2 regions of the Furfurilactobacillus rossiae genome follow, and region 1 is predicted to be linked to the other one. Evidence: riboswitches for the same ligand, from Rfam matches in the RefSeq annotation. Region 1 holds a riboswitch; the other holds the start of a gene.
The links. Region 1 has a riboswitch for lysine ahead of lysA (diaminopimelate decarboxylase). Riboswitches for the same ligand answer to the same signal wherever they lie in the genome.

Region 1 (8,940 bases):
CATGCCCCAAAGCTTGTCGAAGCAAACGGAAATACCCAATCCCGTGAGGCAAAAAGACGCCTGAAATGGACCACATGTGTGTTGCCTCCTAAATTACTTTGTTTGACTTATTATACGCATTACAAAAATTATGAGAAAGCAATAAGTTGTTTGTGAGCAAATTTCCACAAAAAGGGGTCGCGTTGCTTCCTAAAGATGAGTAAGATGAAATTAGCATTTACGCGTATTGGAGGACCAATCCAGATGAACTGGGCACATTTTATTTTTGAAACAATTATCTATGTAAACGCGGTGTTGGCGTTCATTACCGTGTTTCGTGAACCGCGTGATATTTCAGCGACCTGGGCCTGGCTGCTGGTGCTGGTGTTCTTACCGATCATCGGTTTCATTGCTTACGCCTTTGTCGGTCGGCGATTGCCGAAGAATCGACTATTTCAAATTCAGGAACAAGAGCAGTCACAGCTTGATGAGCAGCTAGCGCTCCAGCGAGCGGAGTTGTCATCAGAGCGAAATGACGCGGATGATGTAACTGCCACCGCGTTAGGTACGGTCAATCTTTTTATCGAGTCAGATCAAGCCTTTTTAACTCGTAATAATCGAGTGCACATTATTTCTGATGGGAAAGTGCTGTTCCACCAGATGTTTGAAGACATCGAACGGGCTAAACAGAGTATCCATATCGAGTTTTATACGATCTATAATGACGACATTGGTAACGAGCTGTTGCGTTTGTTGATTCGTAAGGCGGAAGCTGGCGTGGCTGTGCGGGTGCTATACGATTCATGGGGTTCAATGGGTGTGCGGCCTAAATTCTATGATCCGTTGCGAGCCGCGGGTGGGGAGGCATATCCCTTCCTGCAAACGCGTAGTGCGTTAGTGGATTTTCGTTTGAACTTCCGTGATCACCGTAAGATTGTTGTGATTGATGGAGCCATTGGCTATACCGGTGGCTTTAACGTCGGCGATCAGTATCTTGGCCGTAAAGAAAAGTTTGGTTACTGGCGTGATACGCATCTTCGCATTGTTGGGGCAGGCGTTTACGGACTTCAGTCACGGTTTATTCGTGATTGGAACGCTACCAGTCGTACCAAACCGTTAAACGTTACCAACGATTTCTTCCATATCACCAAGGTGAAGGGTGAAACCAACATGCAGATTGTTTCATCTGGTCCCGATTCTGATAAAGAGCAGATTAAGATGGGCTACTTACGATTGATTAACTCAGCTCGTAAACGGCTGTGGATTCAGTCGCCATACTTAATTCCGGATGACTCCGTTCTAGATGCGCTTCGAGTCGCGGCCGGCAGTGGTGTAGATGTCCGCATTATGATTCCAAGCAAGCCAGATCATGCCTTTGTATACCGGGCAACCGAGTATTACGCAAAGCAGTTGTCTCGAAACGGCGTCAAAATTTTCAAGTATCGCAACGGTTTTATCCATTCTAAAACGATGGTCGTTGATGACGGGGTTGCCTCTGTTGGATCGGCGAACTTAGATTTCCGTAGTTTCAAACTAAACTTTGAGGTCAATGCCTTTCTGTATGATCCTAAAGTGACCGCGGAGTTGGCTAAGCTATTTGAAGCCGATATGCGCGTCAGTGAACTGACGACATATGAGACGTTTGCTCAACAATCGTATTGGCGTAAGTTCAAACAAACATTTTCACGCCTATTGTCACCAATTCTGTAGAGAATAAATATAAGGGATTGGTTTCGCAGCTAGATTGCGGAACCGGTCCCCTTTTTTGCAAGCTTAATGTTCATCTGCAGTTGGACGGACATCACCAAATGACCAATGTGGTAACTGGGACACGAATTGGTGGTAGGCGGTCTCTTCTTGAGTTGCGGCAACCTCTGCACTGGCAAGGTTGCCGGCGTGTAAGTCAGCTTCGCTCAAACGCAAATAGTCAGTGAAGGTCGCGTTGCCGATTAGGTCGATAGTGTACGCGGCGTTTTGGTGATGGACGCGCGTTTGAACCATGCCACCTGGATTATAGATGGTCAGGAGTTGGTCAAGCTGAGCGGCTGGATGAGTCAGTACCCAAATTAGCGATGTGGCCGACATGCCGGTACCACAGGCGTTTGTAAAACCAACGCCGCGCTCAAACGTCCGCACAAAGAGGGTAGTGTCATTGATTTCCCAACCAAAGCTGACATTGACGCCATCAGGAAACCACGGGTTTTGACCGTTTAATTGTTGCCCGAGTGTGCCCAAAAAGGCGGTTGTTAACGCATTGGGATGATTATGGTCTGTGAGACTAATCAAATGCGGGTTTGGCACGGCCACAGCGGAAAAGGTTGCCGATGAATTTGTTGAAAACGACAAGTTGTTCTCGTTTAGAAGTGGTGTTGTCGGGATTTGATGTAAACCAATCGAAGCAGCATCGAAACTGATGGGTTGAATGCTGACACTAAACGCGGGCACATCTGGCGCAAACGGAGTCACTTGATGAACTGGTAAATCAGCCGCATCTGTTTCAACTTGGAAGTCCGTTTGATGCGTTTGTTCTGCAAGATAGCGGCTGACGGTTCGTAAGCCGTTGCCACACATGCTTGCTTGGCTGCCGTCGCGATTGAATACCTGCATTCGGCCAATTGCGTTGGGATGACGACTGTCACTGACGACCAGGACGCCGTCTACTTTGCCCAGCCCTGCTGGTGCTGTGTCGTTGACTTGTTGCGCCAAATGACTGAGTTCAGCTGAGGTGAGGGCATGTTTAAGTTGTCGTTGATCAAGCAGGTAAAAACTATTTTCAGAACCATGAACCCGAATTAAATTAACCATGGGTAACCTCCTGTGCTGGTTGACGAAGTGGCAAACTAACTGGTTGATTAAAGAAGTCATTATAGATGAGGCGAACGGCGTCATCAGCCTGCGCTTCGCGAACACCAATCATGATGGAAATTCGTGACGCCCCTTGGTTGATCATTTGAACACCAATGTGGTGAGTGGCTAGCGGGTGCAAAATCCGGTCAATGACACCGACCTGATTGCGCATACCTTCACCAACCACCATCAAGATCGCGTAATCATCGATCCACTGCAGGCGGTCTGGTTGCAACGTTTCTTTGATATCTGCTAGCAAACGAGGGAGGACATCTGTCGGAATTTGATTGCGATCGAAGATGATCGTTAAATCGTCAATTCCTGAAGGCATGTGTTCGTAGCTAATGTGGTAGCGGAAGAGGATCTTGAGCAACTTTAATGTGAAGCCAACTTCCCGGTTCAACAGATACCGGTGCAGGTAGAGCGCTGCGAACCGTTTGGAACTGGCGACACCCGTGATTAATCGTTTAGGCTGTGACTGATTCGTTGGTACAATCAGTGTTCCTGGCGCACTGGGATGATTGGTATTCTTTACGCAAATGGGTACCTGACCTTCAATGGCAGGAATAATTGCCTCATCGTGAAACACTGAGAAACCGGCATATGAAAGCTCACGCATCTCAACGTAGCTCATCTTAGTGATTGGGGCTGGGTTAGCGACCACGTTGGGGTTCGCGGCGTAGATGGAGTCGACATCCGTAAAGTTCTCGTATTCAGTTGCATGCAAACCACGAGCAAGAATGGCACCTGTGATGTCTGAGCCACCACGGGAAAAGGTTGCAAGTTGACCGCTGGTTGTATAGGCAAAGAAACCAGGGACGACCCATAGTTTATCTTCCGCTAGCAGCTCCTGACGGGCCACGGCCAGGTGTGTGTATGTCTGGGCCAAAATGGTCGCGTTGTTTGGCTCCTGCGTGGCAATTAAGCCAAGTTCGTGTGGGTCAACGTAGCGAGCGGCTAATCCCTGCGTATTTAACACCAGCGCTAGTAACTGTGCGTTTAACTTTTCCCCATGGGCTTTAAACGCAGCCATTCTAAAGGCTGGGCCACGAAATGATGTCGTTGGTAGGGCCAAAATTTGATCTGCCAGTGGCTTAAATTGAGCTGCCGAAATATCAAACGCTGTTGCGATTTCTTGATATCGGTCGATGATTTGCTGGCCGATTGACTGCTGTGTTTTACCATGCGCACGTGCGTAATCAATCAGTAAATCGGTAACTTTTTCATCGTTCTCATTTCGTTTGCCGGGTGCTGAAACGACCACCACGCGGCGTTGCCTATCCATTTGTAAAATCTGTATGACGTCGTTAAAATGCGTCGCATCTGCCAAAGAACTGCCACCAAACTTAATTACTTTCATCGATCCTAACCTCGCTTACCACGGTCGTTTTTCCAAACTGACCATTGTTTTGATGTTAGAAGGGGAATCGACACTGAAATCATTCACACCCACGATTACATTTAAAAAGCGCACCCAATGACTTTGTTTAACGAGGTCATTGGGTGCGCTTAGTCTAATCGAACGTAATCGATATAGTACCGGTTATGTATGGTCGTAGATAGCGCCCCGCAACTTTTTTGTTAGTTGCGACAGTCCTTGGGCTGTTAACCCAAGTCCCAACCCTAACTGAGACGAGTCAGTCAAAGTTTCGGCGAATCATCCTTTCACTAAGCGTCGTTAACCTCGTCGATTTCCTCTTAGTTACTTTTAATCTTCGCAACCTCTTCTATGATTACTGGCAATTATAGCGAATTAGTTTTCAATTACAATAGCTAAATGAAAATAAATGTAAACGCGTTGGTACAGCGTTTTACTTGGAAATATAAAATTCAAATGGGGACTTGACGGGTTATGAAAAGAGCGATATGCTCATTAAAATTAAATGTGAAAAGAGGTTGCAACCAACAAGAGTAATCAGCGGAGTCGGGTCACGACATAGAAACTGATGAAAGGGGCGGTTGCCGAAGCTGGACGATTGACCATCGCTTTGGCTGGGATGTTGATGAACAATCAGCAAACTGTCGTGATGAAAAATTCATCGCGGGGCGCTTACGACATTCAGAAACGAAATGAATTTATTTTCGGGACTCTTTTGCGTACGCACCTATGCAAATGAGCCCCTTTTTCGTGCTATGTGTCTGTGCTTTCGGTTGTCAATGTTGACGCCTTTCAGTTTACCTTGCAAAGATGATCGCCGTATAGGCAAAGCGCATAACCGTTTGAACAGACACATAACTTCTAAAAACTAAAAGGAGCAAAAAAATGACAACAACAGTTGAGTCAACGACAAATCATTTAATGATCGGCGGTATGGATACCGTCAAACTGGCAGAGCAGTTTGGCACACCGCTGGTTGCTTACGATACGCAGGATATCGTTCGCCAGGTGAAGGCCTTTCAACAGACGTTTGCTAACCATCGAATTGATGGCATCGTGAGTTACGCGTCGAAAGCCTTCTGCGTGAAGGGAATCTATCAGCTGTTGGCGCCACTTGGCGTACATGCGGACGTTGTGTCAGCAGGCGAAATGGCAACGGCGTTTGCGGCCGGCTTTCCAGCATCTCGACTGAGTTTTCACGGGAATAATAAGTCTGTGGATGAACTGACAATGGCACTGGATCATCATCTTGGCACGATTATTGTTGATAATTTTGTTGAGCTTCATTTATTACAACGTTTGCTACAAGAACGGGGCGCAACCATTGCGATTCAAATTCGAGTGACCCCCGGCGTTAGTGCCCATACACATCAGTACATTCAAACGGGTCAGGTCGATAGCAAGTTTGGTTTCGACATTGGTTCTGGTCAAGCGGATCAAGCGCTGACAGAAGCCTTAGCGGATGACCATCTAGAGGTTCGTGGCGTTCATGCACATATTGGATCGCAAATCTTTGAGAGTACCGGCTTTGTAATGGCAGCCGAGAAACTGATTGAATTGCTGACCCATTGGCATGATGCGTTTGGCTATTCCGCCCAGGTGCTAAATATAGGCGGCGGGTTCGGCATTAAATATGTGGAAGGTGACGATCCACAATCACCGGAGGACCAGCTTGATACTGTGTTGACGACGATTGAGGCTAGGTTAGGCAATCATCATCTAGAAATGCCGGAGATTTGGATTGAACCTGGCCGGTCGTTAGTTGGTCCGGCAGGAATCAATTTATATCGGGTTGGCGCAAACAAACGTGTCCCCGGTTTGTTACCATACGTGGCCGTTGATGGCGGCATGGGGGATAACATTCGACCAGCGTTGTATCAGGCGGCATACGAGCCGGTATTGGCTAATCATGTTGAAGATTCTTCTAAAGAAACCATCCATATTGTCGGTAAATATTGTGAGTCCGGCGACATTCTAGTAAATGAAGCGACGTTGCCCGTTACGAAAACAGGCGATGTGATTGCACTCTTAGCCACCGGTGCATACGGTTACTCGATGGCCAGCAACTACAATCGTAATCCACGTCCAGCCGTCATTTTTATCAATCACAAACAAGCCAGCGTCGTCGTCCGACGCGAAACTATCCGCGACATGCTCGCATTAGATGAGGATTTTAAGAAGAGTGCCACCGAAGCCCTGGGAGAAGTTGAGCAATAACGTGGAAGGCGTAGCATTCGGTGGGCTGCCGGATGAAACGCCTTTCAGGTTATGCGCAGGCTTCTGGGCGACAGGTGCACGTTTAGGAAGAGTGATGCCTAACTTCGGTTGAATCCGAGCAATAAGAAACGAGACGGAGTATTCGGTGATTTTCCGAATGCTTTGGCTTGTAGCCTATGCACAGGATTCAGAGGTTAGGTGCACGTTTAAAAGAGTGCCGCCGAAGCTCGGTAAGTCAATCATTGAGGAGGATTCACATGGCAGAATTAGATGCGACACAAATCATTCATACGATAGCGACCGCTAAGAAACAAACGCCGGTCAAGGTCACTGTTAGTGGCGATCACTTACGTCAACTGACGATTCCAGATGGCATTGAAGCGTTTATGGAAGATCATACTGGTACGTTGTTTGGCAGCTGGCCGGTAGTAAAACCATTTCTTGAAGTACACCAAGATGTGATTGCGCAAACGCATGTGGAAACTAATGCCACTAATTCAGCGGTTCCGTTATTAGATGCACGTGAAATTAACGCCCGCATTGAACCGGGTGCCATCATTCGTGATCAGGTGGTGATTGGTGATCACGCTGTCATTATGATGGGTGCGTTGATCAACATCGGCGCAGAGATTGGTGCTGATTCAATGATTGATATGGGTGCCGTGCTTGGTGGGCGTGCAATCGTTGGCAAACATTGTCATATCGGTGCCGGCGCGGTGCTAGCCGGGGTAATCGAACCAGCTTCTGCAGAACCCGTGCGCATCGATGATGATGTGTTGATTGGGGCTAATGCAGTGGTTATTGAGGGCGTTCATGTTGCGGAACACGCGGTAGTTGGTGCTGGCGCTGTGGTAACTGAGGATGTGCCAGCTAATACCGTTGTTGCTGGTGTTCCAGCTAAGGTAATTAAAGTTAACGATGCGAAAACGCAGGCTAAAACGAAACTTCAAGATTCGTTACGAAAGCTCTAGCACGTTTGACTGAAAGAAAGCTGGTACTGCATGTCTGAAACGTTAGATTTAATTCATATTCGCCGTCACTTGCACCAAATTCCAGAGTTGGCACTGCACGAAACTCAAACAGCCGCATATTTACGGCAAGTCATCGAAATAATGCCTCAGCAATGGTTGACCATTCATCACATAACAAGTCTGCCAACTGCTTTGATGGTTAAAGTTCAAGGAAGTAAGCCGCAACGGTGTATTGGGTACCGCACTGATATTGATGCCTTGCCAGTTACAGAGGCGACAGGATTGCCATATGCCTCGACAAATCCCGGCAAGATGCATGCTTGTGGCCATGATATTCACATGACGGTGGCCCTAGGGGTGCTCAATTACTTTGCTAATCATCAGCCCAAAGATGACTTATTATTTTTCTTTCAACCGGCTGAAGAAAACGACAACGGTGGCAAGTTGGCCGTTGAAGCTGGCGCCTTTACTGGCGAATGGCGACCTGATGAGTTTTATGGCTTGCATGTCAATCCGGAGCTATCTGCAGGCGTGATTGGATGCCGCAATGGCACACTATTTGCCGGCACGACTGAAATTAACGTGGATTTTGTTGGCAAAGGCGGGCACGCGGCTTATCCGCACTTGGCTAACGACATGGTAGTGGCTTGCGCCAGTTTTATCATGCAAGCGCAGACCGTCGTCTCTAGAAGCGTTGACCCAATTGAAGGGGGCGTGGTGACGTTTGGCAAACTGAATGCTGGTAGTATTCGCAACGTCATTGCTGGCCGTGCCAGGTTAGAAGGAACCATTCGCGGACTAACGCAAGCGATGATTGAACACATTGACCAGCGGCTACAGGCAATCGCCAATGGCATCGCTACGAGTTTCGAGTGCGAAGTCAATGTTGAACTGAATCAGGGCGGTTACTTGCCGGTAGAAAACGACCCACGGCTGACAGTACCATTTATTCAATTTATGAAAAATGCGCCAGACGTGGACTTTATTGAAACGGCGCCGGCCATGACTGGCGAGGACTTCGGATATATGCTGCATCAATTTCCTGGCACGATGTTTTGGTTAGGCGTAGATGGTCACGCGCCGTTGCACTCTGCCAAAATGACGCCGGACGAGTCCGCTATTAACAAGGGTGTCACCGCCATTACTGAATTTTTGGAGGAACGGATGACAAGAAAGTGATGCTCGGATTCGGTTGAATCCGGATGGCTCTCATTGACAAGGAGGAATTTAAAATGTTTGAACAAAATGATTTATTAACAGCGATTATCACACCGTTTACCGAAGATGATCATATTGATTTCGACGCATTAACGCGATTAACAAATATGCTCATTGAAACTGGTTCACGCGGTTTTGTCATTGGTGGGACGACAGGTGAGACGCCGACGCTAACGCACGAAGAAAAGATTGAACTTTATACCCGTTTTGCACAGATTGTGGCTGGTCGAGGTGTCGTTATCGCTGGGACAGGCAGTAATAATACAGCTGCGACGATTGCCTTTAATCGGGAAGTAGATGCGATTGACGGGATTGATGCAACGTTGGTCG
Region 2 (8,940 bases), 1.1 Mb from region 1:
TGTGTTGGCAAAACAAAATCATATTACCAAGGGTGCTATTTCTACACAAATAAAGACGTTGTTGCAATTTGGTCTAATTGAAGTTGAGGTTAGTCCGGGTGATCGGCGTCAGCATTTCATTCACCTTACACTCAAGGGAAAACGGGTGATCAAAGAATTAGATGTTCACGAAAAGAAAACAGTCGCGGCAATCCTTGAAGAAATGAGTCTCACAGAAATCACACAGTTGAGTCAATACTTTGAACACTTTGTAGCTGTGTTAGATCAAAATGTAGAAGACTAAAAATATTGTGTGACCGATTACGATTTCATTTCAGTTGATCATTTCGTATTGTGTCATGTCATCTTTATTAGGGACAAAAGTAGTGCTTATTTATTGATTCACCGATTTAACATTAAGCAAAATCGGTTTCAGACAGTAAAACGGACATTCAAGGGGAAATCTGAATGTCCGTTTTACTGTTTATTTGCGGTGCAAATTGTATTTACTGTTTGTAAATAACTTGTCAAAAATAAGCTATTAACTTAATGTGAAGACAACTTATTTGCTGAGTAAATCGTTTACCCATTCGATGGCCAAAGTTAACCAGTGGGCCACGTGTGGTAAATCTGTCCCGGGTTTCCACGCCGTAACGTTGTTGGCAAGTGCCAAACCGTGTGGTCCGTGGTTAAAGACATGGAGTTCAAGTGGTAAATTGTGATTATAACTTTCCTGAACGTACGATAGTGTGTTTGTTACAGGAACTGCTTGATCTTCATTGGTAACCCAAACGAAAACGGGCTTGTTTTTCACGGTGACGTGTTGTTCAGCGGCATATTTAGTTGGATCGTCAGTCCATTGGGCAATGGTTTTTTCATCCTTGGGGAAGCCTAATACTGGGCTGATGACGGGATAACCAAGGATGGCGCCGGCTGGTTCCAACACACTGGCGGTAGCGCCGGTGGCCTCACTTAACCAGGATGAGGACCAGTAATCATTGTAGAGTGCCACAATGTGACCACCCACCGACATCCCAAATGGAATAACAGCGTTATTGTCGATTGGCAAATCAGGATTTTGCTTGAGTTGACTAATTGTTTGACCGAGTTCAACTATCGGTGCTGGTAGTAGGGGTGTGACTTCGCCGACGAAGGAGTACCGTAAGTAGACGGCATTGAACCCCTTGGCAAAGAAGGCTAAGGCGACACTTTCGGCTTGTGCTTCAGGAATATGAGTGTACGAACCACCAGGAACAACTACAATAGTTGGAAAAGTGGTTTGACCTTGTTGACCGGGTCGATCTTGCATAAAACCTTTATAATAACTGTGCTGGTTTAACATTTTTTTGACAATTTGCATGACTTTCACCTCGTGTTTATGATAGAGCCCAAGGGTGACGGAGTGCAACTAATTCGTGATGTAACGGTAAAATTGATTTGGAAGGTAATGAGGATGGCAATAGCATTAAAAACGGCACGTTTAGAGCTACGAAGTATTCGAGAATCTGATTTATCGGCTTTCACTCAAATTGTCGGTAATCCACGTGTTGCGATGCCGGCGGGTTTCCAACCAGTTCATAACGAATTTGAAGCGCGTTTTTTAATGCGCCAAACATTAGGGCAACGCTGGATTTGGGGTGTTGCCCGTCAGACAGAGGACCAAATTATTGGTACTGTTGGGCTATACGGTAGAACAGGACATGATGGCGCATTGGTGCACGGTGAAAGAGATATTGGCTACATGCTTAACGAACATTTTTGGGGTCACGGATATATGCCTGAGGCGGTGATGGCGGTCTTAACATATGGCTTTGATCAAGGGTTGCAAGCGGTGTGGGGATCTTACTTTTCAGATAATGAACGCTCGGCGCGTATTTTTGAGCGATTTGGGTTTCAATTTGATCATGAGATTCAGCATTCTGCAACTGATTTTTTTGCGCCAGGAAAAACAGAGCGCTTTTTTCGGTTAACACCAAATGATTTTGCATTGCATCAGTGAAATGTGATCGAGGTTAATGGTTGAGTTACGTTTATCATTACTGTTTGGTATGCTATGATGGCAATGGTAAGTTATCTCTATCGTGATAATTAGGTTAGGAAGAAATTATGCAATTAACGAGGGGCTTTGAGCAGGCCGCATGTATTTTAGCGTTACTCGCAACCCAAGATACGAATGTACCCATCACATCTGAAGTCATTCACACTAGATTGGGTGGTTCACAAACATATATGCGAAAAATCATTCGCAAATTGGTCGTTGCTGGTCTAGTTAGATCCGTGTCTGGTAATCAAGGTGGATTTACGTTGGGGCGTAATTCACGTCAAATTACTGTTTGGGATGCGGTGGTGGCGACAGAGGGCGATATTCAAACATATCCCAACAATGGCTTGATTGATCGGGTATTCGATGATGTTGAACCACTGGCTAACCGTGGCACGCAGGTGTTGACAGACATTTTTGTTGCTGCAGATCAACAGTATAAACATGTATTACAAGAAACATCGGTTCATCGGATTTTAGTCCATATTTTTCAGTCACAAATTATCCCGACTGTTGATTGGAATGAAAGTACGGTTAACTATCCGAATTTTACTGCCAAACTAAAGGCACTTCTCCATGGAGAAAATTAGCGTTTTCTCGGGTAAATGGGTGATTGATTTGATGAATACGTTTTCATTTTCGCTGAAAGCCTTGCAATTTGTGGGGCTTCTTTTTATACTCTGTTTATATCGAATGAAGAGGTTGCGACAATCATGAGTCGCCAGGTCGAGAACGTACAGGTTCTGTAACGCTTGGTTAAAGGGTGCGTCGCCGAAATGAGTTACTGCTGTATCAGTATCTTGTTGGGACGTTGGTGAATAATCAACGAACTGTCGTGGTAAATAAAAACGCCACGGAGCGCTATCTAACGATTGACCAGGATGAATTTGACGGTCGGTTTGTTTAGCGTGTCTTTGTGCATGATAAACAGACCGGCCTTTTATTTATTCAGATTACATCAAGTGCTTCTCTTTAGAAAATGGGAGGAACTCGATATGGCAGAAAATGAGAATCGCGCGGTTCGCCGCGAATTGAAGACGCGACATTTATCAATGATTGCGTTAGGTGGCAGTATTGGAACAGGGTTGTTCGTTGCATCCGGTTCCGCAATTTCTGCAGCTGGCCCTGGTGGTGCTTTGGTTGCTTATGTGGCAATTGGGATCATGGTCTACTTCTTAATGACCAGTTTGGGTGAGATGGCAACTTACATGCCGCTGACTGGTTCGTTTGCCGCATATTCAACCAAGTTTGTGGATCCCGCTTTGGGATTCGCGATGGGGTGGAATTACTGGTTTAACTGGGCGATTACGTTAGCCGTGGATGTTTCGACGGCGGCCTTAGTTATGCAATTTTGGTTACCAAACGTACCGGCATGGATCTTTAGCATGATCGCATTAGCAATTATTTTCACTATCAACGCATTATCGGTTCGTTCGTTTGGTGAAACAGAGTACTGGATGTCCATTATCAAAGTGGTCACGGTCCTGATTTTCTTAGTTATTGGGACCTTAACGATTTTTGGTATCATGGGCGGTCACGCAACTGGTTTTTCAAACTTAACTTATAAAAAGGCCCCATTTGTTGGCGGTGTGCCGGCATTGCTCTCCGTGTTCGTCGTAGCTGGTTTCTCATTCCAAGGGACTGAATTAATTGGGATTGAAGCCGGTGAAAGTGAAACACCTGAAAAGAGTATTCCCAAGGCGATTCGCCAAGTGTTCTGGCGGATTCTGTTATTCTACATTTTGGCAATCTTTGTTATTGCTTGCATCATTCCTTATACAAGCAAGGATCTGTTGGGCTCAAGTGCCACAGACATTGCCATCAGTCCATTTACGCTGGTCTTCCGTCGGGCAGGGTTAGCTGCAGCCGCTAGTGTGATGAACGCGGTTATCCTAACGTCTGTTATTTCATCTGCTAACTCGGGGATGTACGCTTCCACGCGGATGTTGTATTCTTTGGCAAACGAAGGCTACGCACCAAGCTTCTTTGGTAAAACGAACAAGCGCGGGATTCCTATGGCTTCGTTGGTTGGAACCACAGTTATTGGATTATTAACTTTCTTGACCAGTATTTTTGGACCTAAGTTGTATATGTACCTGGTTGCTGCTTCTGGCCTGACCGGGTTCATTGCTTGGTTGGGGATTGCGATTAGCCATTACCGCTTCCGCCGCGCCTTCATTAAGCAGGGACATCAGTTAAGCGAACTCCGTTACCATGCAAAGTGGTTCCCATTCGGCCCGATTTTGGCATTCGTGCTGGGCATCGTTGTTATTGTTGGCCAAAACTTGAAGTCGTTTGCACAACTCGATTTGCAAGCTATTCTGGTAACGTACATGAGTGTGCCATTGTTCTTGATCCTGTGGGGTTATTACAAGATTCGTCACCGCACTCATATCATTCCACTGGACAAGGTTGACTTGACGCCAAAAACAAATGGTGAAAGTTACACTGCTGCTGATGCTTCGGCTGCCTCAGGTGATATTGAAAGCAGTGCAACGGTTGAAACGGTTGCACAAACGGGCAAAAAGACCACAAGCGCAACTTCGGCGGTTCACGATTTGACGAATGACGAATCGGTAGCACCTAAAAATGATTCGAATAAATAGTTGAACAGCTTTATCTTGATTAACCATGAAACCAAATAGAACTCGCTTGGTACAAATACAAAAATTTGTACCAGCGAGTTTTTTATTATATTCAAAGCTAAATGTCATCAAATAAATATATTTAATTTTGGTCGGGCACAATATGAAAAGGCTATCTTTGTTAGTATGGCTCGTTTTGATAAAAAATGAGGTCGTAAATTCAGTTATGACAGAAAGATTACGTTTTAATTTGTAAGCTACAATATATGGCGAGATTCTACGAGCGTGATACAATATGTAGGTAGTTAAAGGATAAACACGTTCTGTCACGGTTGACCACGCATTGTGGTGCGGTTGATAGAGATCAGGGGAGATAAAGACATGATTGTTTTAGCAGGAACGATTGGTGCAGGAAAAACGAGCTTAACTGATTTATTGGCAAGTCACTTACATACACAGGCCTTTTATGAATCAGTGGAAGATAATCCAATTCTGCCATTATTTTACAAGGACCCAAAAAAGTACGCATTTTTGCTTCAAATCTACTTCTTAAACAAGCGGATGGATTCTATCAAAGCTTCTTTTGCCGATGATGAAAGTGTTATGGATCGGTCAATTTATGAAGATTCATTGCTTTTTCATTTGAATGCTGACTTAGGTCGTTCAACGGAAACAGAAGTTGACATCTATGACTCTTTATTAGAGAACATGATGCAGGAATTGCCAGATGCACCACATGAAAAGAACCCTGATCTTTTGATCCACATCGACATTTCGTTTGACACCATGTTACAGAGAATTCAAAAACGTGGTCGTGAATACGAGCAAATTGATAACGATCCTTCATTGTATGAATACTACAAACAATTGAACGATCGTTATACAGCTTGGTATAACAATTATGATCATGGTCCTAAAATGCGGATCGATGGTGATAAGTATGACTTTGTTGAAGATCCAGATGCAGCAAATGCCGTTCTTGCACAAATTGATGCAAAATTGAGCACACTTCAATTAGCGACTGCTTAATTTGCATTAATGGGGTTGCACCAACGATTTAGTTGCTATAAGCTGTCAATAGACATAAACAGATATTAAACACAGTTGCATTTAGTATTGCGATTAAGAGAGCCGGTGGTTGATGAGAACCGGATCGCGATCATTCCAGCAACAGTTAAAGTGGGCGGTTAATCCCGCACGGCGAAAGTCGTTAGCATGTTCGAGAGCATCAGTAATGGTGAACTTGGGTGGTACCGCGAATTAACGTCATTCGTCCCAATTGTGATGGGATGAGTGGCGTTTTTTTGTGAAAAAATTGGAGGTAGTAAAATGTTAGACATTAAACGGATTCGTAATAATCCAGATGAAGCTAAGGAAAAGTTGGCAACGCGGGCAATTAAGCCTGAGCAAATTGACGACGTAATCGCGTTGGATGAACAACGCCGTGATTTACTCAAGCAGACGGAACAATTAAAGGCTAAACGGAACACGGTTTCGGATGCCATCAGTGTTGCCAAGCGAAATCATGAAGACGCCGATAAACAGATTGCTGAAATGCGTGAAGTCGGTGCTGATATTAAGGCATTAGACACCAGGTTGGCCGATGTATTGGACGAGTTCAACGATAAGATGGCCCGCTTACCCAACTTCCCACATGATACGGACCCTGTTGGCCCGGACGAAAATTATTCTCGTGAAGACCGTAAAGTGGGCGCTATTCCTCACTTTGATTTTGAACCGAAAGCACACTGGGATATTGGTGAAGACTTAGGTATCTTAGACTTCAAACGTGCAGCTAAGGTCTCTGGTGCTCGGTTTGTGTACTACATGGGGATGGGTGCCAAGCTTGAACGTGCCGTTTACAACTTCATGTTGGATCAACATGAAGAAGAGGGTTACGAAGAAGTTATTCCACCTTATATGGTCAACAGTGCTTCAATGTATGGTACTGGCCAATTTCCAAAGTTCAAAGAAGACGTTTTCCAAATTCAGGATCAAGATTTGACATTAATTCCTACTGCGGAAGTGCCATTGACAAACTACTACCGTGATGAAGTGCTGGATGAAGCACAATTACCAGTTTATGTGACTGCATTGTCACCAAGTTTCCGTTCTGAAGCAGGTTCCGCTGGTCGTGACACTCGTGGTTTAATTCGGATGCATCAATTCAACAAGGTTGAAATGGTTAAGTACGTTAAGCCAGAAGAATCATATAAAGAATTGGAAAAGATGACCGGCAATGCTGAAAACATTCTACAAAAACTTGGTTTGCCATACCACGTCATTACTTTAGCAACCGGTGACATGAGCTTTACTGCAGCTGAAACGCATGACCTTGAAGTTTGGATTCCACATCAAGAAACTTACCGTGAAATTTCCAGTTGTTCTAACTGTGAAGACTTCCAGGCGCGTCGAGCACAGATCCGTTACCGCGATGCAGATGGTAAAGTTCACTTGGTTCACACGTTGAACGGTTCCGGTTTAGCTGTTGGTCGGACGGTCGCAGCTATTTTGGAAAATTACCAAAATGAAGATGGTTCAGTTACCATTCCGGATGTGTTGGTTCCTTACATGCATGGTGTGACTAAGATTACTAAAGAGAACGCTCACGCAAAGCACGTTGAAGACTAATTGCTCGGCAATTTAAACAAACGAATCATGTGATGACTACCATTATGGTGGCTAGCATGGTTCGTTTTTTTATTAGTGTTGTTATTTCGTTGGTTGCACGGCTGTCAGAGTATGAGCGGAAGGGTTGAAATCTATAGTGAAGGCGTTGTGAATTCGGTGGAGTTGCCGTATTTACAACACGGACGAGCTTGAAGACTTGTTCTTTAAGGCTTCAAGTCGAAGTGAAAGACCGGTTTTGGGGCTTGAACTGGTCCCACAATGATTTCAACCATGACAACCGAACGCGGAAGCTTTTCTGTAAGCAGAATTTGAATAGTAAGAACTACAGTTAACCACGGTTAATGAAAAATAAATGGCAAAAATTGAAGAAAAATGCGGAACAGTGTTGACAGTTTTTGAGCCTAAATGATATTATCTAATAGTTGTCTGATGAGGGAACAGAATCAGATGCTGCGGATGTGGCGGAATTGGCAGACGCGCTAGATTTAGGTTCTAGTGTCTTTTGACATGGAGGTTCGAGTCCTCTCATCCGCATCATGTTGCCGACTTAGCTCAGTTGGTCAGAGCACCGCTCTAGTAAAGCGGGGGTCGGAGGTTCGAATCCTCTAGTCGGCATGGTTCCATTTGTTTTATAAGTTATGCGGAAGTAGTTCAGTGGTAGAACATCACCTTGCCATGGTGGGGGTCGCGGGTTCGAATCCCGTCTTCCGCTTTTCATAACGCTGTTATGAGAATGCACCCATAGCGCAACTGGATAGAGTGTCTGACTACGAATCAGAAGGTTGTAGGTTCGACTCCTACTGGGTGCATCACGATGACCGCTGCCAGGTGCTGGTGGCGGTCATTTTATTTATCGGGACATAGCTCAGCTTGGTAGAGCACTGCGTTCGGGACGCAGGGGTCGCAAGTTCAAATCTTGTTGTCCCGATCATTCTTTAAAACGAACAGTCGTTAGTCAATGTTGACTAGCGGCTGTTTTTTTGACTGTTTTTGTTGTCCGCAACACAAAACAAGCTATTGATTTAGTCGTCAAGTTGCGAAAAATATGGCATGATAAACTTATAGACAGATCGAACGTTTGAAGATCTATCATTCAACTGTGTTGGCAATTGCAATAATTATTGCAGGACATCGGTAATTAGAGGGAGTTCAGTTATTATGAGTGACACAACAGCAATTTATAACGCCATTGAGCAGGCGCAGACAATCATTATTCACCGTCATCAACGACCTGATCCAGACGCGTTAGGATCTCAGTTTGGCCTTAAGCTTACTTTACAGCATGCGTTCCCGGATAAGCATATATTTGCGGTCGGGACAGTTCAAAATGATCTTGGCTGGTTAGGTCAGTCAGACACTGTTTCAGATGACCAGTACACAGACGCATTAGTAATAACGGTTGATACGGCCAACACGGAGCGCATCGACGATGACCGGTTCAATCAGGGCCGGCAACTCGTTAAAATTGACCACCATCCTAATGATGATAATTATGGTGACTTATCATGGGTGCTGCCGGACGCATCCAGTACTTCGGAATTAATTGTTGATTTTATCGATGCACATCAAGATGCTCTGAGCTTGACACGTGATGCAGCCTTGCTGTTTTACGCGGGAATTGTTGGTGACACTGGTCGTTTCTTGTACCCAGCCACCAGTGCACACACATTCGCCGTTGCCAGTGAATTGTTGGCAACAGGAATT

Region 2: another riboswitch for lysine. It lies ahead of LROSL1_RS04090 (amino acid permease); the one in region 1 lies ahead of lysA (diaminopimelate decarboxylase).

What each region holds. Positions count from the first base shown of each region.
Region 1 covers NZ_CP040586.1:2,534,724-2,543,663, reverse strand. The annotation lists gene LROSL1_RS12255 (hypothetical protein) at 1-76, opposite strand, end outside; gene cls (cardiolipin synthase) at 244-1,689, shown strand; gene dapF (diaminopimelate epimerase) at 1,753-2,784, opposite strand; gene LROSL1_RS12240 (aspartate kinase) at 2,777-4,186, opposite strand; lysine riboswitch at 4,378-4,561, opposite strand; lysine riboswitch at 4,709-4,886, shown strand; gene lysA (diaminopimelate decarboxylase) at 5,090-6,421, shown strand; gene dapD (2,3,4,5-tetrahydropyridine-2,6-dicarboxylate N-acetyltransferase) at 6,679-7,392, shown strand; gene LROSL1_RS12225 (N-acetyldiaminopimelate deacetylase) at 7,423-8,571, shown strand; gene dapA (4-hydroxy-tetrahydrodipicolinate synthase) at 8,625-8,940, shown strand, end outside.
Region 2 covers NZ_CP040586.1:876,981-885,920, forward strand. The annotation lists gene LROSL1_RS04070 (MarR family winged helix-turn-helix transcriptional regulator) at 1-283, shown strand, start outside; gene LROSL1_RS04075 (lp_1002 family arylesterase) at 542-1,339, opposite strand; gene LROSL1_RS04080 (GNAT family N-acetyltransferase) at 1,433-1,978, shown strand; gene LROSL1_RS04085 (Rrf2 family transcriptional regulator) at 2,086-2,610, shown strand; lysine riboswitch at 2,709-2,892, shown strand; gene LROSL1_RS04090 (amino acid permease) at 3,016-4,626, shown strand; gene LROSL1_RS04095 (deoxynucleoside kinase) at 4,987-5,634, shown strand; gene serS (serine--tRNA ligase) at 5,935-7,236, shown strand; tRNA gene LROSL1_RS04105 (tRNA-Leu) at 7,689-7,770, shown strand; tRNA gene LROSL1_RS04110 (tRNA-Thr) at 7,778-7,851, shown strand; tRNA gene LROSL1_RS04115 (tRNA-Gly) at 7,877-7,948, shown strand; tRNA gene LROSL1_RS04120 (tRNA-Arg) at 7,972-8,045, shown strand; tRNA gene LROSL1_RS04125 (tRNA-Pro) at 8,091-8,164, shown strand; gene LROSL1_RS04130 (DHH family phosphoesterase) at 8,395-8,940, shown strand, end outside.